Regions from separate parts of the Vreelandella halophytica genome, predicted to be linked through region 2. Evidence: predicted binding sites of a transcription regulator. Region 2 holds the regulator's gene; the other holds the start of a gene.
The links. The regulator LexA, encoded in region 2, represses DNA repair genes until DNA is damaged. The targets are predictions, from matches to a motif close to TACTGTNTANNTANACAGTA.

Region 1 (4,394 bases), 1.8 Mb from region 2:
TAATGATGAGGTTTCATGGCCACTAAGAACGGCAAGAGCAAGGGCCCCAGCAACAGCGCCATCGCCCAGAACAAGAAGGCGCGGTTTGAGTACCACATTAACGAAACCTTCGAAGCAGGCCTTTCGCTTGCGGGTTGGGAAGTTAAAAGCCTGCGCGCGGGCAAGGGTCAGCTCACCGACACGTATATTCTGGTGCGTAATGGCGAAGCGTGGCTGCTGGGTAGCCACATCATGCCGCTCAACACCACCAGCACCCACGAGATTGCTGACCCGACCCGCACGCGCAAACTGCTGCTTCACCGCAAGGAGATCGCCAAGATCTTCTCGGTCACCCAGGACAAGGGCCACACCTGCGTGCCGCTCAAGCTCTACTGGAAGCGCAATATGGTGAAGTGTGAGTTGGCGCTGGTGACCGGTAAGCAGCTTCACGATAAGCGCGCGACCGAAAAAGATCGCGACTGGGACCGTCAGAAAGGTCGAATCATGCGGGAACATAACCGCGCGTAGCTGGTCAATTAGCGCTGAGCACGTTAGAATACTGCTCTGACCTGGGGGCGACATGGTTTCGACGCCGGTGACAAACCCTGCGGTGCATGCCGAGAGCGTGATGTATCTCGTAAATACCACATCACGAAAAATAGTCGCAAACGACGAAAACTATGCTCAAGGCGCGCTGGCAGCGTAACAACTGCTAGCTTCTTGTCTGGCCCCAAGGTGATGTGCCTATTCATCACTGCGGGGATATGAGCTAAAGCTGATAGGACCGCGGTTGGCGGTGTCTTCTCGTCAACCGTTAAACTTTAGAAGGCTCGCGTGACTGGATCCTGATCGTCGGAGCCAGCTACGTTAAAGCAAATGACGAAATCTAAGCATGTAGAGCCAATGGGCGAGTGCTGGCGGACGCGGGTTCAATTCCCGCCGCCTCCACCAGACACCCCTACAAATCAAGCACCTACGGGTGCTTTTTTTGTGTCTATAGGTTGGAAAGGGCCTATTTAGGCATAGCTATGTCAGCTTTTGAGTCAGCTTTTTTAGACCAAATCGCTCTCCCCCACCCCTAGCATTCATCAGCCCCCCTGCTTATACTCCGCTTCTTAATACTGTATATATAAACAGATATACAAGGAGGACCGTCATGTCGAATACCTACCAACAGTTGGTTGAACGCGTAAAGCGCAAAATCGGCAGCCCAAAAGCTCAAGCCGATCGCTGCGTCGAAATCCAGCGTCAGCCCGACGACAGCGCCGAGGATTGGTTACAGATGTTGAGCGACTTGGGTACAGTCGAGAACGTGACGATGACTCCTCTCGATGACACTGCCAAACAAGTACGCATCCGCTGGAACCCCGAGGAGAGCATGGCATGAACATGCACCTATCAGTCCTCGGACGCGCCAACACGTCCTTCCCATCAAAGATTCCACTGATCAGTGGCTTCGTGCGCGCAGGTTTCCCATCGCCCGCCGACGACTACTTGGAAGCCGAGCTCGATCTTGTCTCGCATCTGGTTCAGCACCCGAGCGCAACGTACTTCCTGCGCTCCAAAGGAACGAGCATGGAAGGTGCCGGAATCTACGATGGCGACCTACTCATCGTCGATCGGTCACTGCAGCCCCGCCCGGGTCACATCGTCATCATGAGTATCGACGGGGAATTTACCTGTAAGCGCTACAGCATGATGGGTAACCGCCCCTATCTGATCGCATCAAACCCCAACTTCAAACCCATTCCGCTGATGGGTCACGATTGCGAAGTGTGGGGCGTCGTAACTCATAACGTTCACGCCCTTGCTCCAGGGTTTTCAACATGATTGCTTTGGTCGACTGCAACAACTTCTACGTAAGCTGCGAGCGCGTGTTTCAGCCGCGGCTCGAGGGTGAGCCGGTAGGCGTGCTCTCGAACAATGACGGATGCGTCGTCGCGCGATCGCAAGAGATCAAGGACCTCGGCGTGGCCATGGGCATGCCGGCCCACAAGATCGAGCCTCACGTCCGCAGGCAGTGCACGCTGCTGAGCTCAAACTACGCTCTCTACGGTGACATGAGCCGCCGCGTGACCGACGTCCTGAGGCAGCACACGCCCCACGTCGAGGTCTACAGCATCGACGAATCGTTTCTCTCGTTCGAGGGGTTCGCGCTCGACACCCTGACCGATCGCTGCCAGGTCATGCGGGCCCAGGTGAAGCGTGATACCGGTATTCCGGTGAGCGTAGGGCTCAGCACCTCGAAAACGCTCGCCAAGATCGCCAATCATCGCGCCAAGAAAGAGACCGGATTCGCTGGGGTGGCGATCATGCATCCGGATAGCGACGACACTCGGGCGTTCCTCGAGCAGCTGCCAGTGAGCGAGATATGGGGCGTGGCCCATCGAAGCGCCGCGCGCTTGCACACGCTGGGCATCGAGACGGCCTGGCAACTGCGTGAGGCATCGCCCAAGCACCTGCGCAAACACTTCTCGGTGGTGATGGAGCGCATCGTGTACGAACTCCGTGGCGTCAACTGTATCGAGCTCGACGACATGACCGAGCCAAAAAAGCAGATTATGGTGTCGCGCTCTTTCGGCAGGCTTACCCAGAATAAAGCCGATCTTCGGGAGGCGGTACGCGTGCACGCGGCGCGGGCCGGCGAGAAGCTTCGTAAGCAGCAAGGCCTCGCCCAGGCGATCATGGTTTTCGTGCGCACGAATCGATTTCGTGACGACCTGCCCAGCTACAGTAAGAGTGTGGTGGTGCCCCTCCCCAGCGCCACCTGCGATAGCCGGGCTCTGATCCGCGCCGCCAGCGCCGGGCTTGAGCAGATTTTTCGCGAAGGGATCTGGTATCAGAAGTGCGGCGTGATGCTCATGGACCTGTGCGATCACGAGAACGAGCAGCTAGGGCTGTTGGGCATGACAGAAAGTGATGAAGCGCGGGAGAAGAATGAGCTGCTCATGGCTACCTTGGACAAACTCAACCGGGAACACGGGAAAGGCACCATCGGGCTGGGAATGCAGCGAAAAGTGAACAACTGGGAGCTGCGTTGCGAGCATCGAACGCCAAGGTATACTACGAGCTGGGATGAAATCCCGATTGTAAAATCGTGAATCAATGAGAGAAGCTAATGAACAAGATACATCGTTTGGCAGGGAAAATATCTGACTTATATTTCTATACTTTTTTGATATTTTTATCGTTAACCTCAATCCCTTTACTTTACAACTTAACTAATAGCCATGAGCTTTCAAAAATAGCAAATATATCAACTATAATTGCTCTTGCATTCTTACTAATATCTTTCTTAAAAACTATTATATATAACAACCAAGAAAAAGAAGAGTCTCTGTCGATATTGACAAGAAGTTTATTAAGATACATCAGTGAAAATGAGAATAAAGAGTTCTTGGAAGAACTGGAAGGCAAAAAAGAAATAATTAACACTAAATCATCACTCAATGGCACCGGAATTAAAAAAGCTGAAGAGCACCTGCTTAAGTTAAATGAAAAAATAGAGCTTTTGCTTATACGGTCAAACAGAATTAAGACGAAAGAAAAATACACACCATACTTGGATTTTTACCAGACAGCCTTACTTTTAGCGAAAGCGAATCACTCTTTAATAACAACAGAAAAAGAAAGCAAAATAAAAATTACTATGTACAAAGAAATTGAAAAAGAACACTATAGCAAAATGACTTACATTAAACTACATATTCAAAATGAAAATGAAGGAAGTGAACGCAGCGTATATCGATTATTGGAAAAAAACTTAAGCTTAGATTCTAGCTTAATTAAATATAAAACTGATTAAGCTATATAACTTGGCTCTAGCATTTCCCAAGGCTTTTAGCTTTTTTAGCTACAGAAAACCGCCCAGGGTTAGTGCCCGGGCGGCTACTGACTCGGCACCCCTTCCCAAAAACGATCATCCTCCCATTCCAATTCCTTAAGCGCCCACGTCCGGGCATCGCGCACCAGCACCCAGCGGCCGTCGATGCGCTCCCAGCGGGACGCGGCACGCCAGCGGCCGGCCACGCGCACGCATTCCTCGGCGTAGCGCCAGCGCTCTTCGATGCGTACGTGCATGGGTCAGGTGCTCCAGTGCTGTAGCCACACGTCGCCGTCTTCGCCCTGGGCGTCGTCCGGCGGCTGATCGGAGATGAACACGTTGCGGGTGGCCATCGTGCCCAAGGCGGCGAGCTGGTCGCGGTGCGCGGAGGTCATGTTGATGGGCTCTATCTGGTCGCCGAACCGGGCGTATATCACCCGGTCAGCGGTATTGAACGCCAGCGTCCCGGCGTCGAGCTGGTCGAGCGCGGGCACCGCGCCGGGAACGTCGGACAGGCGCAAGGCGACGTGGGTTTGATAGCTCATGGTCAGGCCCCAGCAATGATGCCAAATTTAGCGGGCGGTGTATAAAC
Region 2 (26,040 bases):
TTCTTTGCCAGTCTCTCGGGCCAGGACGCCGCCGTGGAGCTTTCCGGCCAGCTCAAAGGGTTTGCGTGCGTGGTGATGAAGATCGCCAATGACCTGCGCTGGATGAACTCAGGGCCGCTGGCCGGGCTTGGCGAGATCGAGCTCGAGGCGCTGCAGCCGGGCAGCTCGATCATGCCGGGCAAGGTGAATCCGGTGATCCCCGAGTCCGCCGCCCAGGCCGCGGCTCAGGTCATTGGCCTGGACACCGCGATTACCGTGGCCGGCCAAAGTGGCAACTTCCAGCTCAACGTCATGTTGCCGCTGGTGGCCTCGAACCTGTTAAACGCGATCACGCTGATGAGCAATACGGCCGAGCTGCTCGGCAAGCGGGCCATCGCAACCTTCAAGGTGCGCGAAGATCACCTCAAGGAGCCGCTGGCGCGTAATCCCATACTCGTGACGGCGCTGAACAGCACGATTGGCTATAACGCCGCCGCCCAGGTGGCCAAGAAGGCCTATCAGGCCGGTCGGCCGATCATTGACGTGGCCGAAGAGGAGACCGACCTGGACCGCGCCACCCTGGAGCGCCTGCTCGATCCCACCGTGCTAACCCAAGGCGGCGTACCGGAGTAACCCATCGCAAGGCGGATCAGCGCTCCTGCTTTTCCGTCTTGCCCTCGACGATGGTCTCGTCGGCTTCTTCACGCTCCTTTTCGCTTGCCTGTGGCGTTTCTTGCTCGTCTTTTTGCGAAGGGCAGTAGCAAAACGTCGCCAGAATGGGGAAGTGATCCGAGCCAAAGGCATCAAGGCGGCGCATGCCGACCAACGTAAAATGCTCGGTCACGAAGATATGATCCAGCGGCCAGCGTAAAAAGGGGTAGCTTGCGTGGAAAGTGCTGAACATGCCGCGGCCCCGGCGCGGGTCGAGCATGCCACCTACGCGGCAAAACCGGCGAGTGGTATGCGACCAGGCGACGTCGTTGAGATCCCCCGCCACCAGGGTCGGTTCGGGTTTTTCATGGATGCGTTCACCCACCCATAAAAGCTCGGCGTCCCGCCAGAGCGATTTATCGCTTTCGCTGGGGGCGGGTGGGCGCGGGTGTACCGCGTAAAAGCGGATTCTTGCGCCATTTTTTAGCGTCACATAGGTGTGGATCGACGGGATGTCCTCCTGAATCAGCCTTTTGACCTCTGTATCGGTCAGTTCCAGCCGCGAGTAGAGGTGCATGCCGTACAGGTTATCCAGCGGGATCTTGACGCTATAGGGCCACTGCTCGTCCAGTGCGGTGTCGAGCTGTACCTGCCACCACTGGTCGGATTCCAGGGTGAGTACGATATCCGGCTGGTGCGCCTCGATCATTTGAAAGAGCTTGCGCGTATTGTGATTGCTCGTCAGCACGTTCGCGACCAACAGCGTAACGGTTTGCTCCTCCGGCGGGTCGCCGGCGGCGTTGACCTCCACGGGCCAGATTTTCGTCCAGGGCAGAATGTAGCCCACCTGAACGACCAGCGCGCTAAACGAAAAGATACCCGACAGCGACCGCCAGGGCCCTGTGTCGAGAAAAAAGTAGACCACCAGGGCGTTCAAAAGGGCCAGCAGGGCGATCTGGACACGAGGGAATTCGAAGCTGCGAATGAACCACCAGCGAAGCGGTATATGAGGCATTAAAGTGGCAAGAACGAGCGCCACCGCCGTGCCAGCAAACAAGAACTCCAGCAAATCAACCCCCTTAACTCAGGATAAGAAACTCTTTGGGGTAAGCTTAGCTTTGTTGCGAAAGACGTGTCGATGTAAAAGAGAACTTTCTTTTCAACACCCTATGAAAATGTCACGAGGTAAAAAACTGGTTGCAATTACGCTGTGAAGAAGTAGAATACGCCCCGCACTGAAGGACCATAGCTCAGTTGGTTAGAGCGCCACGTTGACATCGTGGAGGTCGGCGGTTCAAATCCGCCTGGTCCTACCATTTTGCGTTAAAGTGCCTGCTTGAAGGACCATAGCTCAGTTGGTTAGAGCGCTACGTTGACATCGTAGAGGTCGGCGGTTCAAATCCGCCTGGTCCTACCAAATTTAAAAACGCCCCGGCCGAAAGGTCGGGGCGTTTTGCGTTGGGTCGCTTAGGTGATCAAGGCTTAAACCGCCGAGGTTTGAGCCGCAAGCGTGGTCTTGCGAATAAAGGTCGCTACCAGCGCCTCGATGCCCGCCTGGTCTTCCTGGCTAAAGCGGTTGAGCTCGGGGCTGTCGATGTCCAGAACGCCCCATGTCGCGCCGTCGACCACGATGGGCACGACCAGCTCCGACTGGGAGGCCGCGTCACAGGCAATGTGATCGGCAACGGCGTGTACGTCGTCTACCCGTTGGGTGGTTTGGGTGCGCGCTGCGGCCCCGCAAACGCCTTTGCTAAAGGGAATCGGGTTGCAGGCGGGGTTGCCCTGGAACGGCCCCAGATGCAGCACCTGGGGCTCGCGTTGAAGGTAAAAGCCGACCCAGTTGAGCGAACCCAGCGACTGCATGATGAACGCGCTGGTTTGGGCGCTGTTGGTCAGCCAGTCTGAGGTGTCCAGCAGGGCGTCGAGCTGGCGGTTCAGTAGGGCGTAGTCTACGTAAGCCATGTCATTTTCCTTATAAACGAGCAGGCCGGCCTTGCGGCCGGCCCTTGTGCATTCAAAGCACGCCAAACGAGGCGTTGGGTAGTTTGCCTTGGAGTTACTCGATCCAGCCCGGCACGGCGCCGCCCTGGAAGAGCTCTTCGGCTTTTTCGATGACTTCGTCGCGCTGGTAGGCGTCGACCATTTGACGAATCTCTTCGCGCTCTTCGTCGCCGCTACGCACCGCAATCAGGTTGACGTAAGGGGACTCGGCGCCTTCTCGCACCAGCGCATCCTCCAGGCTCAGGCCGGCCGGCTGGGCGAAGGTGTTGTTGATGAACGCCATGTCCACGTCCGGCAGTACGCGCGGCAGCTGCGCGGCTTCGATTTCGCGAAAGCGGAAGTTGCGCGGGTTTTCGGCGATGTCGATCGGCGTGGCTTCGAGATTCTCCGGGTCGTTGAGTGTGATCAACCCTTCGTTGTGCATCAGAATCAGCGAACGGCCTTCGTTGGTCGGGTCGTTGGGCAGGGCGATCTGCGCGCCGTCCGGAAGATCGTCGATGCTGTCGAATTTTTCCGAGTAGGCGCCGATCGGGTAAACGAAGGTGTAGCCGGCAACCGTTAGGTCGTAGCCGCGATCGTTGTTCATCGTTTCGAGATAGGGCGCGTGCTGATACGCGTTGGCGTCGAGGCTGCCGTCGGCAAGGGCGGCGTTAGGCGTCACGTAGTCCGTGAACTCGATGATCTCGACGTCCAGGTTGTACTCATCCTTTGCGATGCGTGCGGCGACTTCCATCACCTCGGTTTCCGGGCCGGCCACGGTGCCCATTTTGATGCTGCGGGCTTCCTGGGCGTTGGCCACGTTAACGGCCAGGGCCAAAGCGGTCAGTCCGGTGAGTAGCTGTTTTTTCATGCGAGTTCTCCTGTAAGCGAATCTTGACGATATTATAGCAATAAAAAAGCCGCGCATAATTCTTTCAGGTTATATGGCCGATAGCGATTTTATTCAATGCCCGGCTACTTGCGATCGCTTTTGCGCACCAGATAGTCGCCCAGACTTTGAAAGCCTTGCACCATCACCACCAGAATCACCACCGTCGTCAGCATGATGGTCGGGTTGAAGCGGTTGTAACCGTAGCGAATGCCTAAATCCCCAAGGCCCCCACCGCCGACCGCACCGGCCATGGCCGAATAGCTGACCAGCGTGACCACGGTGATCGTAAGGCCGGTAATGATACCGCCCCGGGCTTCGGGGATCAGTACCTTGCAGATGATCTGCCAAGGGGTGGCGCCCATCGCCTGGGCGGACTCTACAAGCCCCGGAGAGAGCTCGTTGAGCGCCCCTTCGATCAACCTGGCGACGAAGGGGATAGCGGCGATCGTCAGCGGCACCGAGGCGGCGTTGATGCCGATCGAGGTGCCGACCAGCATCCGTGTGAAGGGGATGATCGCCACCATCAAAATGATGAACGGAATCGAGCGGCCGACGTTGGTGACGAGGCTGAGCACGTGGTTGAGCACCGGCATGGCCAGAATCTGACGCGGGCGGGTCACGTAGAGAAGGACGCCCAGCGGCAGGCCAAGCAGCGTCGAGATCGCCCCGGAGATGGCCACCATATAGAGCGTGTCCAGGGTTGCCTGCCAGATAAGATCAAACATCGCGCTGGACATAGCCAAGTACCTCTACCTGTAGTTGATGCGCTTGAAGATAGGTCATCGCCTTTTGGGTCTGCTCGGCGCTACCGAGCAGTTCGGCGATCATCAGCCCCAGGGTGCGCTCCTGAATGGACTCCACCTTGGCCTGCAAAATACTCACGTCGACGTCGCACTCCCGGGCAAGCCTTGAAATCAGCGGCGTCGAAACCGCGTCGCCGGAAAACGTCAGGCGCACCACCGGGTGGCTATCGGGGCTTTGCACGTCGCTTAGCCGCGCGGTGAGCTCCTTGGGCGGGCTTAGCTGCAAGAAGTCGTTGAGAAACTCGCGGCCCAGGGCCGTGGTCGGGGCGGTAAAGAAGTCGCCCACGTCGGCGTCTTCGACCAGCTCGCCGCCGGAAATCAGGCTTACCCGGTGGCAAATCGATTTCACGACCTCCATTTCGTGGGTGATCAGCAAGATGGTGATACCGAGCTTTTGGTTGATATCGCGCAGAAGTTCGAGAATCGAGCTGGTCGTTTGCGGGTCGAGGGCGGAGGTCGCTTCGTCGCACAGCAGCACGTGGGGGTTGCTCGCCAGCGCCCGGGCGATCGCCACGCGCTGCTTCTGCCCGCCAGAGAGCTGGGCCGGGTACATCGTTGCCTTGTCCGCCAGGCCGACCATCTCCAGAAGCGGCGTCACGCGGGTTTTAATCCCGCGGCGCTTCTCGCCCATCAGCTCCAGGGGCAGGGCGACGTTGTCGAAGACCGTGCGGGTGGTCAGCAAGTTGAAGTGCTGAAAGATCATGCCCATGCGATGGCGGGCCTGGTTGAGCTCGCCCCGGCTAAGGTGAGTGATGTCGCGGTTATCGACCAACACGCTACCTTCGCTGGGCCGCTCGAGCAGGTTGACGCAACGGATGAGCGTTGACTTACCCGCGCCGGACAGGCCGATCACGCCGTGAATGGCGCCCCGGGGGACGGTTAAATCGACATTTTTCAGGGCGTGGACCGCGCGGGGGCCGCTGCCGTAGGTTTTACTGACGTTTTTGAGTTCTATCATGGCGTCTGCCTTAACGTGAGGCCAAAGACGTGAAGTGCAGGGGGAGGGGCTTAAAATAAATAAGGCCACCCCTTGGGGTGGCCATCGACGCTGGACACACCCTTTTAGCTGCACTTCACCGCGCTTGGCTGGTGGACGCCCGCAATCCGGGTATAAATCGGCGTCTAAACTATTAGCGGCGAGAGTCTAGAGAGGGCCTGTCGGCTTGTCAATTAAAGCGGCGCTAAAACGCCACCCGCGCCAAATCGAAAGCATTCGACGCACAAAGCAGCGTTTTAGGGCCCGTTAGGCGCTCGAAAAAACGACGACCGTACCCGGCGGGAGCAATAAACCCTACTCGGGCCTTTAGCTTGAAGCGGGTTAAAGGCGATAATGGCGGTTTGCAAAACGTTCAGGCCCGCAGGGCGTTAGGGGGAGTAATGTTTACAGGCATTGTGCAAGGCGTTGGCCGGGTTGTCGAAATCCGTGAGCTCGAAGCGTTTCAAACCCATGTGGTCGAGCTTTCGCCCGCGCTTTGCGAAGGGCTCGAGCTTGGCGCCTCGGTGTCGCATAACGGGGTGTGCTTGACCGTTACCGCCATCGACGGCCACAAGGTAAGCTTTGATCTCATGCGCGAGACGCTGCGATTGACCAATCTTGGTGCATTGAGCGTTGGCGATTGCGTCAATATAGAGCGCGCCGCGCGCTTTGGCGACGAGATCGGCGGCCACGCCATGTCCGGGCACATCATCGCCATGGCGGATGTGGTGGGCATCGACGAGGCGCCCAACAACCGCCGGCTGTGGTTTTCGCTGCCCAAAACCCTGGGGCGCTTCGTTTTCGAGAAGGGCTATGTCGGCGTCGACGGTATCAGTCTCACGGTGGGGGATGTGCGCTCGGCGGGTGAAAACATCGTGTTCAGCGTCAATCTAATTCCCGAAACGCTACAGCGCACGGTGTTGAAAGAGCGCCTGCCCGGCGCCCAGGTCAACATCGAGGTGGACCCGCAAACCCAGGTCATCGTGGAAACCGTCGAGCGGGTGCTGGCGGCGCGCGCTTGAGGCTTTGACCAGTTGGTTAAGTAGTGGCCTGAAAATTGCTGGAGAATCAGAGCGGGGAAGCCCGCACTCATCGGCTGCGCGCCGAAGCTCGCATCGCTTTCGGGCTTTCGGTAGACTGTGCGGCTTTTCTCGCATCACCGGGCGCAGGGAACAAAACGATATGAAAGGTTTGGACAACTACTTCAAGCTCACCGAGCAAAATACCAACGTCAAAACCGAGGTGATCGCGGGCATCACCACTTTTTTGACCATGGCGTACATCATCTTCGTCAACCCGAGCATTTTGTCGGAAGCGGGGATGGACTACGGCGCGGTGTTCGTGGCGACCTGCGTGGCGGCGGCCATTGGCTGTTTCGTCATGGGTCTTTGGGCCAACTACCCCATTGCCCAGGCGCCGGGTATGGGGCTCAACGCCTTCTTCACCTACGGGGTGGTGCTGGGCATGGGCTATACCTGGGAGGCGGCGCTCGGGGCGGTATTTCTTTCGGGTCTTACCTTTTTCCTGCTGAGTATTTTCAAGATTCGCGAATGGATCATCAACGCCATACCCCTTTCGCTGCGCTTGGGCATTGCCGCCGGTATCGGGCTTTTTCTGGCGATGATCGCGCTTAAAAACGCCGGTATCGTGGTTGCCAATCCGGCAACGCTGGTCGCGATGGGCGATCTCTCCGAGCCTTCGGCCATTTACGCGCTGCTCGGCTTTTTCGTGATTACCGCGCTTGCCTACTTAAACGTTACCGGCGCGGTGCTGATCGGCATTCTGGGCGTGACCGTTGCGGCCATGCTTCTGGGGCATAACGAGTACGGCGGGCTGATGTCGATGCCGCCGTCCATCGCGCCGACCTTCATGGCGATGGACCTGGCCGGCGCTTTCGACGTGGCAATGCTCAGCGTCATCTTTGCCTTTTTGTTCGTGGACCTGTTCGACACCTCCGGTACGCTGGTCGGCGTTGCCCATCGCGGTAAGCTTTTGGATAAAGACGGTAAGCTTCCGCGCATTGGCCGCGCCATGATGGCCGACAGCACGGCTTCCATGGCCGGTGCGGTATTGGGTACCTCGACCACCACCAGCTATATCGAATCCACCGCAGGTATCGCATCCGGCGGGCGCACGGGCTTGACCGCCGTGGTCGTGGGTGTGATGTTTTTGATCAGCCTGTTCTTCGCGCCGCTGGCGGGCTCGATTCCGGCCTACGCCACCGCCGGAGCACTTTTGTATGTGGCGGTGCTGATGGCGGGTAGCCTGGCCCATGCCAACTGGGAAGACCCCACCGACGCCGCGCCGGTACTGATCGCCGCGATTGCCATGCCGCTGACGTTCTCGATTGCCGACGGCATCGCGCTGGGCTTTATGAGCTTTGTCGGTATCAAGACGCTCTCCGGGCGCTTCAAGGACCTCAATCCGGCGGTGATCGTTCTGGCGCTGCTGTTTGCGGTGAAATTCGTATTCTTCGGCTAGGCGTTGGCCCGGCTTTGTATTAACCAATGAGAGACGCGATGAGCATTTACGGCGACTACATCAAGTCCGTTATTCGCACGGTTCCCGACTGGCCCGAGCAGGGTGTCAATTTTCGTGACATCACGCCTTTGCTGCAAAACAGCTCAGCCTTTCGTAAACTGATCGATAGCTTCGTACACCGCTATCAGGACATGAATCTGGATGCCATTGCGGCGATCGACGCGCGCGGTTTCATCATCGGCGCACCGCTGGCTTATGAGCTTGGTTGCAGCTTCGTGCCGGTACGTAAAAAGGGCAAGCTTCCGTTCAAAACGGTTAGCGAAACCTACACTCTCGAATACGGCGCCGCGGAAGTGGAGCTTCACTCCGACGCGTTCGAAAAGGGTGACCGGATTTTGCTGATGGACGACTTGATCGCGACCGGTGGCACGATGCTGGCCGCCGCCAACCTGATTCAGCGCTGTGGCGGTCAGGTAGTCGAGACCTCGACGATCGTCGATCTGCCCGAACTCGGCGGCTCTCAAAAGATTCGCGACGCTGGCTTTGGCGTGTTCGCGGTATGTTCATTTAACGAAGACGAGTAACGCCTCCCATGAGCAGCGAACGCTATCACCAGCACTTCACGGTCTCCTGGGACCAGATCCATCGCGACGTTCGGGCCCTTTGCCACCAACTGATCGAGCGCGATTTCAAGGGTATCGTGGCGATCACCCGGGGCGGGTTGATTCCTGCCGCGCTGATCGCCCGCGAGCTCAATATCCGCCTGATCGACACGGTCTGTATCAAAAGCTACGATCATATGGATCAGGGCGGGCTCGATATCATGAAGGGCGTGGACCACGACGGCGAGGGCTGGCTTTTAGTGGACGACCTGGTCGATACCGGTAAAACCGCCCGGGCCGTGCGTGAAATGCTGCCCAATGCCCACTTCGTTACCATTTACGCCAAGCCCGACGGCCGCCCGTTGGTCGATCAGTACCTCACGGAAGTGGGCCAGAACTGCTGGATTCAGTTTCCCTGGGACATGGGCATCGCCTATGTCGAACCGCTCGCCGATCAATTGAAGAAATGATATGACCGACCCTCTACCCAAGGACTGGAGCCAATGGCTCGGCCAGGAGTTCCAGGCGGATTACATGGCCGCGCTAAAAGCGTTTCTGGCCGATGAGAAAGCGGCTAAAAAGGTCATCTATCCGCACTCGTCCAACTGGTTTCGCGCCTTCGAGCTCACGCCTTTGGAGGAGGTGAAAGTCGTCATTCTGGGCCAGGATCCTTACCACGGCCCCGACCAGGCCCACGGGCTCTGCTTTTCGGTCAAGCCCGAGGTTCAGGTGCCGCCGTCGCTGCTCAATATCTATAAAGAGCTTGAAAGCGACGTGGGCTTCACGCGGGTAAATCACGGTTTTTTGGAGCCCTGGGCGAAGCAAGGCGTGCTGCTTTTGAACACCGCCCTGACGGTCGAGAAGGGTAACGCGGCCTCCCACCGGGGCAAGGGGTGGGAGAATTTTACCGATGCGACGATCAAGACGGTCAGCGAACACGCCGGGCCTTGCGTGTTTCTACTCTGGGGCAGCCACGCCCGTCAGAAGAAAGCGCTGATCGATCGAACGCGCCATTTGATTTTGGAATCGCCACACCCGTCGCCGCTTTCCGCGCACCGCGGCTTTCTGGGTAATCGCCACTTCTCCCAGGCGAACCAGTTTCTGGCCGAGCAGGGACGCCCGGTAATCGAATGGCAATTACCCGCCACCCCTTAACCTTGGGGGCGGTTGCGGGTAGAATGGCGCGCAATTTTGCGCTAGCCGAGCGCTTTTAACCCTGCAGTGAGGTAGTTTCATGAGTGTCCACGCCATTGATCATCCGCTTGTTCAGCATAAATTGGGGCTCATGCGGGAAGGCGGTTTGAGCACCAAGAGCTTTCGCGAGCTGGCAGGTGAAGTCGCCAAGCTACTGACCTACGAGGCCACCAAGGATCTCGAGGTCGAAGACCATCAGATCGAAGGGTGGAACGGCGAAGCCATCGCGACGCGGCGTTTGAAAGGCAAAAAGGTGACCGTCGTGCCGATTCTGCGCGCAGGCCTTGGCATGCTCGAAGGAGTCACCGACCTGATTCCCAGCGCCCGGGTCAGCGTCGTCGGACTTTACCGCGATGAAGAGACGCTTCAGCCGGTACCGTACTTTGCCAAGTTCGCCAACGACATCGAAGAGCGTATGGCGATCGTGATCGACCCAATGCTCGCGACCGGTGGCTCGATGGTGGCAACGCTGGATATGCTACGCGAGCGGGGCTGCGACAGCATGAAAGTGATCGTGCTGGTCGCAGCACCCGAAGGCATTGAGCGCGTACAAAAAGACTACCCGGATATCGAGATCTACACCGCGTCCGTCGATGAGCGCCTCGACGAAAACGGCTATATCGTGCCGGGCCTTGGCGATGCCGGCGACAAAATATTCGGCACGCGCTAAGCGCGCTGCCTTGAAATGCCCCTTACGCTTTGCGTCGGGGGCATTTTTTTGGGCGCGAAAAACGCCCCGGTACCCACTCCCCTGACAAGCCTGCCCTGATGGGCGACCCAATGAACGTTAAGGACGCTGCATGAGCACTGAATCATCACAAGAGGGCTGGCCCAAAACGCTGTTGACCGGGGCGCAAATGTTGTTCGTCGCCTTTGGCGCGCTGGTGCTGGTACCGCTATTGACCGGGCTCGACCCAAGCGTTGCGCTGTTTACCGCCGGTGTCGGCACGCTGGTCTTTCACAGCGTGACCAAACAGAGTGTGCCGGTTTTTTTGGCCTCTTCTTTTGCGTTTATCGCGCCTATTCAAGGCTCGATTGCAAGCTTTGGCGTCTCCGCCACGCTTGGTGGGTTGATGGCTGCCGGCATCGTTTATACCGTTATCTCTCAAGTGGTGCGTATCAAAGGCACGGGCTGGCTGAATCGACTGCTGCCGCCGGTAGTGGTGGGGCCGGTCATCATGGTGATTGGTTTGGCGCTGGCGCCGGTGGCGGTGAGTATGGCAACCGGAGAAACCAGCGATCACATCGGCTATGGTCAGGCGATCTTTCTCTCCATGGCGAGCCTGGCGGTCACGCTGGTGCTGGCGGTGTTCGGCCGCGGGCTTTTGCGGCTGGTGCCGATCATGGGCGGGGTCGCTACCGGCTACGCGCTCTCGCTGGTCATGGGGGTAGTGGACTTTACGCCCATTCAACAGGCGCGCTGGCTTTCGGTGCCGGCCTTTAACGCGCCGAGCTTTCACTGGGCGGCGATACTGTTCATGATCCCCGTGGCCATCGCCCCGGCGGTCGAGCACATTGGTGACATGGTGGCGATCGGCTCGGTCACCCGGGAAAACTATCTGGAAAAGCCCGGGCTTCACCGTACGCTGTTGGGCGACGGCCTGGCGACCTGCGTGGCGGCGCTGTTCGGCGGGCCACCCAACACCACCTATTCCGAAGTGACCGGCGCGGTCACGCTGACCAGGGCGTTCAACCCGGTGTACATGATCGTGGCGGCGGTATTGGCCATTTTGCTGGCCTTCATCAGCAAATTGGGCGCGCTTTTGCAGACCATTCCCGGCCCGGTCATGGGGGGTATCATGACATTGCTGTTCGGCTCGATTGCGGTGGTGGGCATGAATACGCTGGTGCGCGCGGGGCAGTCGCTCACCGCGCCGCGCAACCTGGTGGTCGTCTCGCTTATTCTGGTCTTCGGGATTGGCGGTATGCAGTTCGGGGGCGGGCAGTTTACGCTACAGGGCGTTAGTTTGGCCGCGCTCGTCGGTATTGCGCTGAACGCGCTGCTGCCACCGGAAAAAGAGCTTGCCTGAGGCTGGGTCAAAGGAGATCTCCCTGGAAATGATAAAAACGCCTTTTCCCGTGCTCGGCATAGCCGCCTGGAGCTCGACGGGTAAGACCACGCTTTTGACGAAGCTTCTGCCGCGCTTGCGCGAGGCGGGGCTCGATGTAGGGGTGATCAAGCACGCCCACCACAACTTCGACATCGACAAGCCCGGCAAGGATAGCTACCGGCTTCGCGAGGCCGGCGCCGCGCCCATGCTGGTGGCTTCACACCGGCGCTACGCCTTGATGCAGGAGACACCGGGCCAGGACGAGCCGGACCTTGGCCATTTGCTTTCACTGATGACCGCCCACGCGCCGGATCTGGTCATCGTCGAAGGCTTCAAGGATTGGCCGCTGCCCAAATTGATTCTCTATCGCGACGGTATCGGCGACCCGGCTATCCTGCAAAGCGACGGTCTCAAAGCGGTGGCGCTAAAAGGCGAGCCGCCCGAGACGCTGGACGCTTCTATCCCGCGGCTAAACCTTGATAACATCGATGAGATTGCGCGCTGGATCCTTCAATGGTCCCGCGCGTCCCGTGACGACAAAAGGTAACGATATGCAGCTGACCCACCTGAACACCCACGGCGAAGCCAACATGGTGGATATCGCCGATAAAGAGGCGTCGCGCCGGGAAGCGGTGGCGTCGGGGCGCATCGTCATGGCCCCGGCAACGTTAAGGCTTTTGAGCGACGGTGAGCTGCCCAAAGGCGATGTATTGGCCACGGCGCGTATCGCGGGTATCCAGGCCGCTAAACGCACGTCCGATCTGATTCCACTTTGCCATTCGCTGGCGCTTAGCAAGGTGAGCATCGATTTCGATATCGACTGGCAGGAGGGCGCGGTCGATGTACACGCGCTTTGCCGGTTGAATGGGCGCACCGGTGTCGAGATGGAGGCGCTGACGGCGGTCTCGGTGGCGTGCTTGACGCTTTACGACATGTGCAAGGCCGTCGACAAGGAGATGCGCATCGACGCGATTCAGCTCGAGAGCAAGCGCGGCGGCGTACGCGGCGATTATCAACGTAGCGCGGCGCCGATCGTAACCGGAGAAGGCACGCCCGGGGAGGTCAGCGTCGGTGAGCGCTGTACGGTATCGCCCTGCGTGCGGGTCAAGTTCCTGGCCGAGCTTCGTGAGCGGGTCGGGCATAGCGAGGTGTCGTTCTCCCTCGATGCGCTTGAAAGCCGCGATGTAGCCGGGCTCAAAACGGTGCTGGCCGAGAAGGATACGCGTTTTAGCGTATTGAAGGAGCAGCGTACGCTGTGCGCCATCAATCAGGTCATGGCCAACGACACCGCGCCGATCACCGACGGTGACGAGATAGCCTTTTTTCCACCGGTGACCGGGGGCTGAATGAGCGACTCATTGATCAGTGTGGCCATACAGGAGGCGGCGTTTAGCCTCGACGAGGGCTATACCGCGACGCTTGAAAACCGCTTTGACATCGGCGCCGTAGTGACCTTTACCGGGTTGGTGCGTGATTTCAACGAAACCCCCGAGGTGACCGGGCTGACCCTTGAACACTACCCGGGAATGACCGAGCGCGCGCTTTACCAGATTGGCGAAGAGGCGTTGTCACGCTGGGCGCTGCAGAAGGTGGTGATCATCCACCGGGTAGGGCAACTGCACCCAGGGGACCCGATCGTGCGGGTGCTGGTGGCCAGTGCCCACCGGCGAGACGCGTTCAGCGCCTGCGATTTCATCATGGATATTTTAAAGACCCGCGCGCCTTTCTGGAAAAAGGAGCATTCCACCCAGGGCGATTACTGGGTGAAGGAGCGCGCAAGCGACCAGCAGGACGCGGCGCGCTGGTGAGGCGTCAAGGCGCCTCGGTCGCCATGATTTGCAAATGGACTTCCGGCATGTGCTGGCAGTGTTCCCCCAGCCAGTGAACCATGCCGGGGGTAAGCGCCTCGCGAAGCTCGGCCAGGGTGTCGGCGTGTATTTCATCGAGGCGCTCGTCGAGCCAGTCGCTAAAGCTCTCTTCATCGATGGGGCTTGCCCCGCTCGCGTCGAGCATCAAGCGGCCGATACGCTGCCAGCCCGTATCGGTGGCGCATACCGGCAGCGCCAAAAACAGCGTGCCGCGCCGGGCGCTGTTCGACTCTGCCCCAAGGCCTGGGTGAGGCGTCACGCTGTTTTGATCCACCACGTGGGGTAGCTGCGGGTAGCGCGCCTCGACCCGAATGCCTTCGTTGTCCATTGCCAGCATATCGCCGTTGACCGGGGCGAGTGGCGCCTTGATACCGAGCTCTTCGGCCAGCGCCTGGTGGGCCTTTTGATGGACCGCTTCGCCGTGAACTGGCAGCAGCGCCTTGGGCCTTATCCAGCGATAGAGCGTTTTGAGCTCTTGCTGGGCCGGGTGGCCGGTGGCGTGGAGTTCCGGGTGATTGGTTTCGTCAAAAAGCGTCACGCCCAGTTGGGTAAAGCGGCGTTTGAGCTGGGCAATCGGGCGTTCGTTGCCGGGAATGGCCTTGGCGGAGAAAATCACGTTATCGCCCGCTTCCAGGTCCATGAAGGGGTGACGCCCCTGGGCCAGGCGCTGCAGTGCTGCGCGGGGCTCGCCCTGGCTGCCCGTGGCGATCACGACGACTTCATCCGGCGGCAGGTAGCCCAAATCCTGGGGCGGGACCAGCGCCGGGAAGTCGTCCAGATAGCCAAGCCCACGGGCGACACCCACCATACGCTCCATGGAGCGGCCCATCAGGCTCACCCGCCGTCCACTCTGCGCCGCCGCCTGGCCAATCGCCCACACGCGCGCCAGGTTGCTGGCAAAGCAGGAGACCACGACGCGGCCCTTGCACGCCTTTAGCGTTCGGGTGAGCGCTTTTGCGACATCGCCTTCGCTGCCCGCGGTGCCGGGGAGCGGGGCGTTGGTCGAGTCGCCGACGACGAGGTCCAGCGGTGCCAGTGCCTGAAAGTGGGCGGGATTGACGCTTGGGCCGATCAGCGGCGCGGGGTCGAGTTTCCAGTCGCCGGTGTGAAGGACCCGGTAGCCCCCGGCCAGCATCATGATGGCGCAGCTTTCGGGAATCGAGTGCGTCATCAACAGATAGCGAAGCGTGAACGGGCCCTGCTCCAGCGCCTCATTGGGTTCGATCACGTGAATGGCGGCGCTGCTCAAACTGTGTTCGGCAAACTTGTGGCGTAAAAGGCCGGCGGCCAGGGGAGTGGCGTAAATCGGGCACTGCCACTTCGGCCAAAGCCAGGCGACCGCGCCGATATGGTCTTCATGGCCGTGGGTGATGAAGAGCGCCTGGGGGGTGATATCGAGCTCGGCCAGGGTCTGGGTATTGGGCACCTGAAGCGGGGCGCTGGGCAGATCCTGGCGAATCATCATGCCGCAATCAATGGCGATCCAGTGACCGTCATAACCATAAAGCGTCAGGTTCATTCCTATTTCACCACAGCCGCCAAGCGGCAGTATGCGCAAGGGTGGACGGCGGCGGGGACGAAGTTGAACGCGAGATGGATCCATTGATTATGAACAGCCTGAAAAGTAAGGCTTTAACTATACGGTAAGGCGGGGGCGGCTAACAATCATGGCGATGCCAGCCAGGCCCGCTTGCGCTACACTAGCGCCCTTGCTCAGCGCCACGACCCCCTTCATGGCGGACAAGGCCTGGCATTTTTAAAATCGTGTTTATATTGAGTGTATTTATGTCGCATTACTACCGTTTAGTGGTTTCCTGCCCGGACCAAGTGGGCATTGTGGCGCGTGTCTCCAGCTTCATCGCCCAGCATGGCGGCTCCATCACCGAGGCAAGCCAGCATTCGGATCTGCAAACGGGCCGGTTTTTCATGCGTTACGAGATTCTTGCCGATTCCATCGGTATGACCGCCGAGGCGCTCGAAGAGGCGTTCTCGCCGATCGCCAGCGCCTTCGACATGCAGTGGGCGCTGGTGGATACGCAAAAGCGGCGCAACGTGGTGATCATGGTCTCAAAAGAGTCCCACTGCCTGGTCGACCTGCTTTACCGCTGGCAGGCCGGCGAGCTCGACTGCAACATCGTGGGGATCATCTCCAACCACCCGGATATGCGCGCGCTGAGTGAGTGGTACCAGATTCCTTACTTTCACATTGCGGTCGACCCAGGCGACAAGCAGGCCTCGTTCGATGCGGTACAGGCGCAAATCGAGGCGCTCGAGGCGGACTGCATCGTGCTGGCGCGCTACATGCAGATTCTGCCGCCGGCGCTTTGTAGCCGCTACGCGGGCCAGGTCATCAACATCCATCACAGCTTTTTGCCCTCGTTTGCCGGTGCCAAGCCTTACCACCAGGCTTACGCGCGGGGCGTTAAGCTGATCGGTGCGACCTGCCACTACGTGACCGAGGAGCTGGATGCCGGCCCGATCATCGAGCAGGACATTCATCGGGTTAGCCACTGCCATACCCCGACGGATCTGGTGCGCTTTGGCCGCGACGTGGAAAAATCGGTGCTGGCGAGGGGGATTCGCTGGCATCTGGAAGACCGGGTGCTGATCGACGGCAACAAGACCGTCGTCTTTAACTAAAAAAAGCGGGGGGCACTGATGAGTGCCCCCCGCTTTTTATACGACGTTCAAACAGGCGAGTGGCTTAGCCGAGCGCTTGGCCGCTGCCGCCGCGAATCACGCCTACGCCCACACCTTCGATATCGAGCTGCTGGGTGCGCAGGTCGATTTCGATCGGGTCGAAGTCGCTGTTTTCAGCCAGTAGCGTTACCTGATGGCCGTCGCGCTTGAAGCGTTTGACGGTGACTTCGTCTTCAAGGCGTGCCACCACGATCTGGCCGTCGCGTACCCGCTCGGTGCGGTGCACGGCGAGCAGGTCGCCTTCCAGAATGCCGATATCTTTCATCGAAAGCCCGCGCACGCGCAGCAGGTAGTCCGCCTTGGGCGTGAAGTAGTCCGCCGGAAGCGGGCAGTAGCGGTCGATGTGCTCGGCGGCCAGAATCGGGTTGCCCGCAGCGACTTCGCCAATGATGGGCAAGCCGTTTGCCGGCGTTTCGCCGCTTTCGTTGGCAGCCGGCGCCGGCTCACTGGTTTCGGTGCCTTCCTGGTTGGGTAGGCGAATACCCCGGGAAGTGTGGCGAATGATACGAATCGCGCCTTTGCGCTCGAGGGCGCGAAGGTGTTCTTCCGCCGCGTTGGGTGAGCGAAAGCCCAAAGCCTTGGCGATCTCGGCCCGGGTGGGCGGGTAGCCAAGCTCATTCATGGTTTTAACGATAAAGTCAAAAACGTGCTGTTGACGTACTGTAAGAGGACGGGACATGTCTGACTCCAGCGTAAAAGGGTAACTAAAAAGGTGACTCGATATATATGTGTTTAAGTATACAGTATGTTCCTCTGTCCAGTATATGACTCAAGCCACGGATTATAAAGCCGTTCGAGCATCGAGTGAGGGAGTTCACCCTTTCTGGCGATTGAGACTGGCGCGTTAATGGCCTACTATTTTGCGATGTTTTAAACACTCGTTTTTCTGGAGGGCGCCATGGCGCAATCTGATACGGTCACGCGTATCCTGGATACTGCGGAGGTGCTGTTCGCTGAACGCGGCTTTGCCGAGACCTCGCTTCGTAATATCACCAGCAAGGCACGGGTGAATCTGGCCGCCGTGAACTACCACTTCGGTTCCAAGAAAGCGCTGATTCAGGCCGTATTCGCGCGCTATCTCGATCCTTTCAGCCAGCGCTTTCACGAAGCCCTGGACGCGCTGCACGAGCGCTACGGCGAGGAGGACATTCCCCTCGAAGTGCTGCTCGAGGCCATGGCGACCACGGTGCTGACGGTGCCCGCCGAGCGCAATAGCCTCAAGGTTTTCATGCGCCTTTTGGGTTTGGCCTATAGCCAGGCCCAGGGGCATCTGCGCCGCTATATTCAGCAGCAGTACGGCGATGTGTTCACCCGTTTCGTCGAGCTCGTTCGTCGGGCAACGCCGGAGCTTCCCGACGCGGAACGCTTCTGGCGGCTGCACTTCATGCTGGGCACGGTGATCTTCACGCTTTCCGGGCTCGATGCGCTGCGCGATATTGCCGCCAAGGAGTACAACGAGCAGGTTTCGGTGCGCGATCTTGTCCGGCGGCTACGCCCGGTGGTGGTTTCCGCCATGAACGCGCCGCTTCCCCCCGCTTTGGAGGAGCCTGCGTATGCTGACGCCCAATCTGGCTGAGCTTCCTCCCGTCGATGGCCCTTGGGTCGAAGTCGACCTCGCCACCCAGCGCCTGCGCTGCTGGCAGGGCCAAGCGGTGGTACACGAGTGCGCCGTTTCGACCGGTGAAAACGGCGTAGGGCAAAACGAGGGCAGTGGTCAGACGCCCCGTGGCTGGCACTACGTGCGCGCCGCGATTGGCGAAGGCCTGCCGGAAAATGCGGTATTTCGCGGGCGGCGCTTCACCGGCGAAGTCTTTACCCCGGCGCTGGGCGCGCAGAATCCCCAGCGCGACTGGATTCTGACGCGTATTCTCTGGCTTTGCGGGCTCGAGCGCGGCGTTAACCGCGCAGGCCAGACCGACTCCCAGCGCCGCTATATCTATCTGCACGGCACGCCGCCAGACCAGCCCATGGGTATCGCCGCCTCCCACGGCTGCATTCGCCTGCGCAATGACGATTTGCTCGCGGTGTTCGCTTTCGCAGCCCCAGGCACCCCGGTGTGGCTCAACGCCGCGGGGCTTTAACCCCGGATTTTGTTTAAGGCCGCCGATCGACTAGAATTGGCGGCCGTTTTATTGGATGCAAGCCGATGACGCAACCGCCAGGCCCGGTCATGCTCGACCTCGAAGGGCCCGCTATCACGCAAGCTGAAAAAGCCTTGTTGGCCGACCCCGCCGTGGGCGGGGTCATTTTGTTTGCGCGCAACGTAGAAAGTGCCGAGCAGGTCAGCGCGCTTTGCCAAAGCATTCGCCGGCTAAGGCCCGATCTGCTGCTGGGCATCGACCAGGAAGGCGGGCGCGTTCAGCGCATCAAAAAAGGCGTTACGCGGCTTCCCGCGATGGCGCGCATTGGTGAGGTCTACGCCCAAGACGCGGATGCCGGGATACAGCTGGCCATCGATGCCGGCTGGCTGCTGGGCATGGAGATGGCGGCCTGCGGGCTCGATATTAGCTTCGCCCCGGTGCTCGATGTCGAAAGCGGGGTTTCCAGCGTGATCGGCGATCGAAGCTTCAGTCAGGACCCCGAGCACGTCGCCGAGCTCGGCGGACGCTTCATTCAGGGCCTGCACGAAGCGGGTATGGCCGCGGTAGGCAAACACTTTCCCGGCCACGGCGGCATCGAAGCCGACACCCATCATAGCTTTGCCGACGACCCGCGCCCGCTAAGCGAGCTCAAGGCGCGGGATCTGGTGCCTTTCACCCGCCTTGCCGCCCAGCTCGACGGCGTCATGCCCGCCCATGTGGTCTTTAGCGCTTTCGATCAGCGCCCGGCGGGCTTCTCGCCGAACTGGCTCGGAATGCTCAGAGAGTCACTGGGCTTCAAGGGGGCGATCTTCTCCGACGATTTGACCATGGCCGGTGCCCACGTGGCCGGCGGGCCGGTGGAGCGCGCCCGCGCCGCGCTGGCTGCCGGCTGCGACATGCTGCTGGTATGTAATGATCGTGGCGCCGCGCTCGAGGTGGTCGCCCATTGTCAGGGGCTCGAGAGCAAACGCGCCGGCAAGCTTCGCTACGCCCGCGCCCGGCCGGATCTCGCGGCGTTGCCCGCGCTCAAGCGCTGGCGCCGCGCCAATGCACGCCTGAGCGAGCTGGCCGACTAGCCCGCGCCGCCTTAAACACCTTTTTCTCGTTCGAAGCGCCGATGTATCGCCGGCGCTTTTATTTTTTAAACCTTGATCGCTTGATACCGGAGCCCTTCGATGAACAAACTCGATAAAGAAGCCCTTGAATCCCTGGATTCAATGCGCGAGCTGATGGATAACGCCGACTGCCTGATCACCCAGGCGCAGGTCGAGGAAGCTCTCGATCACATGGCCGAAGCCATCACACGGGATTTGGGTGACAAGCTGCCGGTGTTTTATTGCGTGATGAACGGCGGGCTGATCACCACCGGTCATCTGCTGACCCGGCTGGGCTTTCCGCTGGAAGTCGACTACCTGCACGCTACGCGCTACCGCAACGAACTGCGCGGCGGCGAGCTTTTCTGGCGGGTCTCGCCGGAGGTGCCGATGGCCGGGCGCCACGTGGTGATCATCGACGACATCCTCGACGAAGGCTCGACCCTGGCGGCAATTCTGGACTACTGCCAACAGGCCCAGGCGGCGAGCGTCACTACCGCCGTGCTGGTCGATAAACAGCACGACCGCAAGGCGGTGCCGGGGCTCAAGGCCGACTACTGCGGCCTGGAAGTGGCGGATCGTTACGTGTTCGGTTTCGGCATGGACTACAAGGGTTACTGGCGCAACGCCCCTGGTATCTTCGCGCCCAAGGGGCTGTAAGCCTTACCCCTCTTTAGCGGGGCGAAAAACGCCGCGTTAGCCCGGTTTCGGCGATCATGCGCGTGGAGATCTCCTCGATCGAGAAGCGGGTGGTATCGATGAACGGAATGCCAAGCGTGCGGTAAAGCGCGCTTGCCTGCTCGACTTCCTGCACGCATTGGTCGATCGAGCTGTAACGGCTGTTGGGACGGCGCTCGTTGCGAATGGCCGAAAGCCTTCGCGGGTCGATGGTCAGCCCGAAGAGCTTGTGGCGGTGCGGGGCGAGCACCCTGGGCAGTTTCAAACTGCCGTCCTCGTCGAGATCGTCTTCGGTGATCGGGTAGTTGGCCGCGCGGATGCCGAACTGCAGCGCAAGATAAAGCGACGTTGGCGTTTTGCCGCAGCGCGAAACGCCGACCAGAATGACGTCTGCCTGATCGTACTGGTGGGTGCGCGCGCCGTCGTCGTTGTCGAGGGCAAAATGCACCGAGTGGATGCGATCCATGTAGACATCGTCGCTACCAATGGCGTGGGTTCGCCCGACACTATACGAAGAGTGGGTCTCGAGCTCTTGCTCCAGCGGCGCCAAAAAGGTCGAAAACACATCCACTTTGAAGCCCTGGGCCTGGCGAATGACGTCGCGAATTTCCTGATCGACGATGGTGTCGATGATGATCGGGCGCTGGCCGTCGCGGTTGGCGGTGGCGTCGATGATATTGGCGAGCGCCTGGGCTTTTTCGACCGAGTCGATATAGGGCTTGGTGAGCATCGTGATCTCGACGCCGCTGAATTGTGCCAAAAGGCTACGTCCCAAACTCTCGGCGGTGATCCCCGTTCCGTCGGAAATAAAAAATGCCGTACGCTTCATGCTTTTCTCCCGTTGATCACCTCGATGCGTGAAGCGCTATTCTCACCGTTGGGTGTCGCAAGCACAACGGGCCAGGCCGCTATGGAGCGGGCGACTACAGAAAGCGCCTTAATTCTCGCCGTGTTGTAAAAAACCTTCACTGACTTCGCGGTTAGACTAATGGCGAATACGAGGGGGCGGTGATAGGGTGACACGCTCAATGAAATTGACCGACCCGATCTGGCGAGCCCCGGTCTGGCGAGACCCGGTCGGGTGGTTCAACCCGCGGTCGATGATTAAAAGGGGTGTTGCGTGCAAGAGTACATTGTGTGGTTCGATCAACTGGGCATGAACGACGTCGAGCGAGTAGGCGGCAAGAACGCCTCGCTCGGTGAAATGATCTCCAACCTTGCGGGCGCCGGTGTCACCGTGCCCGGCGGCTTTGCCACCACCGCTCACGCCTACCGCGAATTTCTCGCTTTCGAGGGCCTCAACGACCGGATCAACGCGCTGCTGACGCGTTTGGACGTCGACGACGTCAAGGCGCTTGCACAAGCGGGCAGCACCATCCGCCAGTGGATTATCGATACGCCCTTACCGCCCGCTTTCGAGCGCGCCCTGGCAGATGCCTACGCCGACCTGCAACAGCGCCACCCCAACCTGAAAGCCGCCGTACGAAGCTCCGCCACCGCCGAAGACCTGCCGGATGCCTCCTTTGCCGGCCAGCAGGAAACCTTCCTCAACATCGAAGGCTTTGACAACGTCAAGCGCGCCGTGCACGAGGTGTTTGCCTCGTTATTCAACGACCGGGCGATTTCCTATCGCGTGCACCGCGGCTACGCCCACGAGAACGTGGCGCTTTCCGCGGGCGTGCAGAAAATGGTGCGCTCGGAAACCGGCGCCTCCGGGGTCATGTTCACCCTGGACACCGAGTCGGGCTATCGCGATGCGGTGTTCGTCACCGCCTCCTGGGGGCTGGGTGAAACCGTGGTGCAGGGCGCCGTCAACCCGGACGAGTTCTACGTTCACAAACCCACCCTGGAAGCGGGGCGCCCGGCGGTACTGCGCCGCACCCTGGGCTCCAAGCTGATCAAAATGGTCTACGGCGAAAGCGCCAGCGCCGGCAAGTCCGTCGAAACCGTCGACGTACCGCTCTCTGATCGCGGGCGCTTTTGCATCAACGATGAGCAGATCATGGATCTTGCCCGCCAGGCGGTCACCATCGAAAAGCACTACCAGCGACCCATGGATATCGAGTGGGCGCTGGACGGCGACGACGGCAAGCTCTACATCGTCCAGGCGCGCCCGGAAACCGTGGTGTCCCAGCAGGAGGGCGGCAAGCTCGAGCGCTTCCATCTCCGGGAGAAAGGGCGCCGGCTGATCACCGGCCGGGCGATCGGTCAGCGTATCGGCAGCGGTACGGTGAAAATCGTGCTCAGCCCGGATGAGATGCACAAGATCAACGACGGCGACGTGCTGGTCACCGACATGACCGACCCGGATTGGGAGCCGATCATGAAGCGCGCCTCGGCGATCGTCACCAACCGCGGCGGGCGCACCTGCCATGCGGCGATCATCGCGCGTGAGCTGGGTATCCCCGCCGTGGTCGGCTGCGGCGATGCCACGACCCAGCTGCGCGAAGGCATCGACGTCACCGTCTCCTGCTCCGAAGGTGATACCGGCAACGTCTACGAAGGCATTCTCGATTACGAATGCAAGGTTTCAAGCGTCGACGCCATGCCCGAGATTCCGTTCAAGATCATGATGAACGTGGGTAACCCGGATCGCGCCTTCGGCTTCGCCGGTTTGCCCAACGCCGGTGTGGGGCTTGCCCGGCTCGAGTTCATCATCAATCGTATGATCGGCGTGCACCCCAAGGCGCTGCTGGAGTACGACCGCCAAACGCCGGATTTACAGCAGGTGATCGACGCGCGCACCGCGGGTTACGACGACCCGGTCAGCTTCTACGTCGACAAGCTCGTCGAAGGCATCTCGACGCTGGCCGCGGCGTTCTACCCCCAGCGAGTCATCGTGCGGCTTTCGGATTTCAAATCCAACGAGTACGAAAACCTGATCGGCGGTAAGCTTTACGAGCCCGGCGAAGAGAACCCCATGCTGGGTTTCCGGGGCGCCTCGCGCTATGTTTCCGACGCCTTCCGGCCGTGTTTCGAGCTGGAGTGTCGTGCGCTCAAGCGCGTGCGCGACACCATGGGCTTCGAGAACGTCGAGATCATGGTGCCGTTCGTGCGCACGCCAACCGAGGCGCGCGACGTAGTGGAGCTGCTCGCCGCCAACGGGCTGGCGCGCAACCCGGATGACCCGAACGGCCTCAAGGTCATCATGATGTGCGAGCTGCCCGCCAACGCGCTGCTCGCCGATGAGTTCCTCGAGCACTTCGACGGCTTCTCCATCGGCTCCAACGACCTGACGCAGCTTACCCTGGGGCTCGACCGTGACTCCGCCATCGTCGCGCATCTGTTCGACGAGCGTAATGAAGCGGTGAAAAAACTCCTCTCCATGGCGATCCAGGCGTGCAAGGCGCAGGGCAAGTACGTGGGAATCTGCGGGCAGGGCCCGTCGGATCATCCGGACCTTGCCAAGTGGTTGATGGAGCAGGGCATCGACTCGGTATCGCTCAACCCGGACGCGGTGCTGGAGACCTGGTTCATGCTGGCCGGGGAAACCATCGCCTAAGTAGCCTTGCCAATTCAGCGATTAATGCGCCCGGCCATTGTGCCGGGCGCACGCGTTTTATAGGCTAACCTGTCAGGTGAGTAAGCCAACACCTTTTCCCGCTCAAGAAAACGCCGGCTTCGGCCTCGAAACATCTCAGGAGTGATCATGCTGCCACTACGGGCGACGCTGCCCTTGACCGGCTTATTGCTGGTTCCGCTCTACAGCTTTGGCTTTACCTACGAAGCGCCCTCGGTGACCCCGGAAGTGGGCTCGGGCTACGAGGAAAAACCCGGCTGGGCGAACGATAAATTCGCCGTCGCCGCCGCCAACCCGCTGGCCACTGATGCCGGCCGGCAAATTCTTGAAGCCGGCGGTAACGCCATCGACGCGGTCATCGCCGTGCAGATGGTGTTGACGCTGGTCGAGCCGCAATCCAGCGGCATCGGTGGCGGGGCCTTTTTGATGCACTTCGATGGCACCGATATCGACGCCTTCGACGGTCGCGAGACCGCCCCGGCGGCGGCGGACGAGATGCTGTTCATGGAAGATGGCGAGCCGCTGGCATTCATGGACGCGGTGGTGAGCGGGCGCTCGGTCGGCGTACCCGGCACGCTGAAGATGCTCGAAACCGCCCACGCCGCCCACGGCCAGCTCGACTGGGAGACGCTCTTCGTCCCGGCGATTACGTTGGCCGAGGAGGGCTTCGAAGTGAGCCAGCGCCTGCACACAAGCCTTGCCGAAGACCCGGCACTGCGCGATGACCCGCTCGCCGGGGCGTTTTACTACGACGCGCAAGGCGAGGCGTTGGCAGTGGGTGAGACGCTGACCAACCCGGCGCTGGGCGCGCTGCTTCGCCGGATAGCAAGCGAAGGCAGCCGCGCCTTCTACGAAGGCGACGTGGCCCAGGACCTGGTCGAGCGGGTGCAAAATCACCACACCCGCCCGGGGGAAATGAGCCTGGAAGATTTGAGCGGCTATGAAAGCATCACCCGGGAGGCGATCTGCACGCCCTGGCAGCAGTGGGACGTCTGCGGCTTTCCGCCGCCGTCCTCGGGGCACCTGACCGTCATGCAAATTCTGGGCATGCTGGAGTACCAGCCGATGATCGAGGCGCCTTTGGATAACGGCGCGGCGAGCAGCGGCTGGCTGCATCAGTTTTTGGAAGCGTCGCGGCTCGCCTTTGCCGACCGTGGCCGCTATATCGCCGACCCGGACTTCGTCGAGGCGCCAGGGGGCGATTGGTCGCTGATGCTCGCCCCGGAGTACCTGGAAAGCCGCAGCCGTTTGATCGAGGAGACCAGTATGGGCGAGAGCGCCGAGCCTGGTAACCCCGGCGAGTTCGAGGTGAGCTATGCAAGCCAGCCCACCCAGCCCGAGTACGGCACCAGCCACATCAGTATCGTCGATGAAGAGGGCAACGCGGTGGCCATGACCACCACCATCGAGCAGGCGTTTGGCTCGCGCATCATGGCCGATGGCGGCACGGGCCTGGCCGGCGGGTATCTGCTCAATAACGAGATGACCGACTTCTCCTTCGAGCCGGAAATCGACGGTGAGCCGGTGGCCAACCGGGTCGAGCCCGGCAAGCGGCCGCGTTCGAGCATGAGCCCGACATTGGTATTCGACCACGACAACGGCGATTTCGTGGCAAGCCTGGGCTCGCCCGGCGGTGCGGCGATCATTCACTACACCGCACGCACGCTTCTGGCCATGCGGGACTGGGGCCTGAGCGCCCAGGAAGCGCTGAACCTGCCCCACGCAGTCACGCTGGGCGGCGATGTCTGGCTCGAAGAAGGGCGCTTTCCCGAGGCGACCATCGAGTCGCTCACCCAGCGCGGGCATAGCGTCAGCGAGCGCGAGCTGACCAGTGGTCTTCAGGCAATCCGCCGCCTGGAAGACGGCACGCTGTTCGGCGGCGCCGACCCGCGCCGTGAAGGCGTCGTGATGGGCGAGTAGCCCGGCCTTAAGGTCAAGTTACTCGCGCAGCCAGTTGCGCAGTTTCACCAGTATCAGACCGCCATCGCTCAAGGCATGGCGGTCTTCTATTAGCATGCTCAGCCGATCCGGGTAGTCGGTAATGATCGCATCCACGCCTAGATCGATCAGGGTCGACATCCGCGCGCGGTCATTGACCGTCCAGGCGTGTATCTCGTAGCCGTAGCGCCCGGCGAGTTCGATCTCGTGCTGGGTGATGCGGTTATGGCGAAGGCCCAGCGCGTCGAAGCTGCGCCGGTCGAGCGTGCCCGGCAAAATCAGCTGAGCCAGCAGCGTGACACGAAGCGCCGGCGCCTGCTCCTTGATGAAGGTGACGATGCCCGGCGTCGTGGTGGCTACGCGCATATCCATCTGCGCGTGGGGAAAGCCGCATTCGCTCATGCCATCGAGCGCGCTTGGCTGGGTTGCCCAGCAGCGGTAGCGAATGTCCGACTCCGCATCGAGGGCATCCAACACGGCCTGGGCCAGGCGCTGCTCGTCCCGGGGCAACGCTTTCATGTCGATCATCAGCCCCGCCTTGCCACGCACCAG

Region 1: a site for LexA is predicted at 1,099-1,118, ahead of ACWHXT_RS15665 (DUF1654 domain-containing protein). Genes of this name have one in related genera too.

The regions. Positions count from the first base shown of each region.
Region 1 covers NZ_OZ309107.1:3,382,486-3,386,879, forward strand. The annotation lists gene smpB (SsrA-binding protein SmpB) at 16-507, shown strand; RNA gene ssrA (transfer-messenger RNA) at 551-930, shown strand; gene ACWHXT_RS15665 (DUF1654 domain-containing protein) at 1,136-1,366, shown strand; gene ACWHXT_RS15670 (LexA family protein) at 1,363-1,809, shown strand; gene ACWHXT_RS15675 (Y-family DNA polymerase) at 1,806-3,080, shown strand; gene ACWHXT_RS15680 (hypothetical protein) at 3,098-3,784, shown strand; gene ACWHXT_RS15685 (hypothetical protein) at 3,868-4,059, opposite strand; gene ACWHXT_RS15690 (hypothetical protein) at 4,063-4,347, opposite strand; gene ACWHXT_RS15695 (hypothetical protein) at 4,350-4,394, opposite strand, start outside.
Region 2 covers NZ_OZ309107.1:1,583,555-1,609,594, forward strand. The annotation lists gene ACWHXT_RS07490 (class II fumarate hydratase) at 1-612, shown strand, start outside; gene ACWHXT_RS07495 (endonuclease/exonuclease/phosphatase family protein) at 629-1,699, opposite strand; tRNA gene ACWHXT_RS07500 (tRNA-Val) at 1,870-1,946, shown strand; tRNA gene ACWHXT_RS07505 (tRNA-Val) at 1,971-2,047, shown strand; gene ACWHXT_RS07510 (GAF domain-containing protein) at 2,113-2,592, opposite strand; gene ACWHXT_RS07515 (MetQ/NlpA family ABC transporter substrate-binding protein) at 2,687-3,481, opposite strand; gene ACWHXT_RS07520 (methionine ABC transporter permease) at 3,586-4,239, opposite strand; gene ACWHXT_RS07525 (methionine ABC transporter ATP-binding protein) at 4,220-5,263, opposite strand; gene ACWHXT_RS07530 (riboflavin synthase subunit alpha) at 5,683-6,303, shown strand; gene ACWHXT_RS07535 (NCS2 family permease) at 6,464-7,762, shown strand; gene ACWHXT_RS07540 (adenine phosphoribosyltransferase) at 7,801-8,346, shown strand; gene gpt (xanthine phosphoribosyltransferase) at 8,355-8,834, shown strand; gene ung (uracil-DNA glycosylase) at 8,836-9,519, shown strand; gene upp (uracil phosphoribosyltransferase) at 9,599-10,228, shown strand; gene ACWHXT_RS07560 (uracil-xanthine permease family protein) at 10,359-11,588, shown strand; gene mobB (molybdopterin-guanine dinucleotide biosynthesis protein B) at 11,617-12,156, shown strand; gene moaC (cyclic pyranopterin monophosphate synthase MoaC) at 12,161-12,955, shown strand; gene moaE (molybdopterin synthase catalytic subunit MoaE) at 12,956-13,417, shown strand; gene ACWHXT_RS07580 (ribonuclease J) at 13,422-14,996, opposite strand; gene purU (formyltetrahydrofolate deformylase) at 15,263-16,117, shown strand; gene lexA (transcriptional repressor LexA) at 16,182-16,856, opposite strand; gene ACWHXT_RS07595 (TetR/AcrR family transcriptional regulator) at 17,076-17,753, shown strand; gene ACWHXT_RS07600 (L,D-transpeptidase family protein) at 17,731-18,258, shown strand; gene nagZ (beta-N-acetylhexosaminidase) at 18,324-19,334, shown strand; gene ACWHXT_RS07610 (hypoxanthine-guanine phosphoribosyltransferase) at 19,434-20,012, shown strand; gene ppsR (posphoenolpyruvate synthetase regulatory kinase/phosphorylase PpsR) at 20,026-20,859, opposite strand; gene ppsA (phosphoenolpyruvate synthase) at 21,151-23,532, shown strand; gene ggt (gamma-glutamyltransferase) at 23,680-25,470, shown strand; gene ACWHXT_RS07630 (glycerophosphodiester phosphodiesterase family protein) at 25,489-26,040, opposite strand, start outside.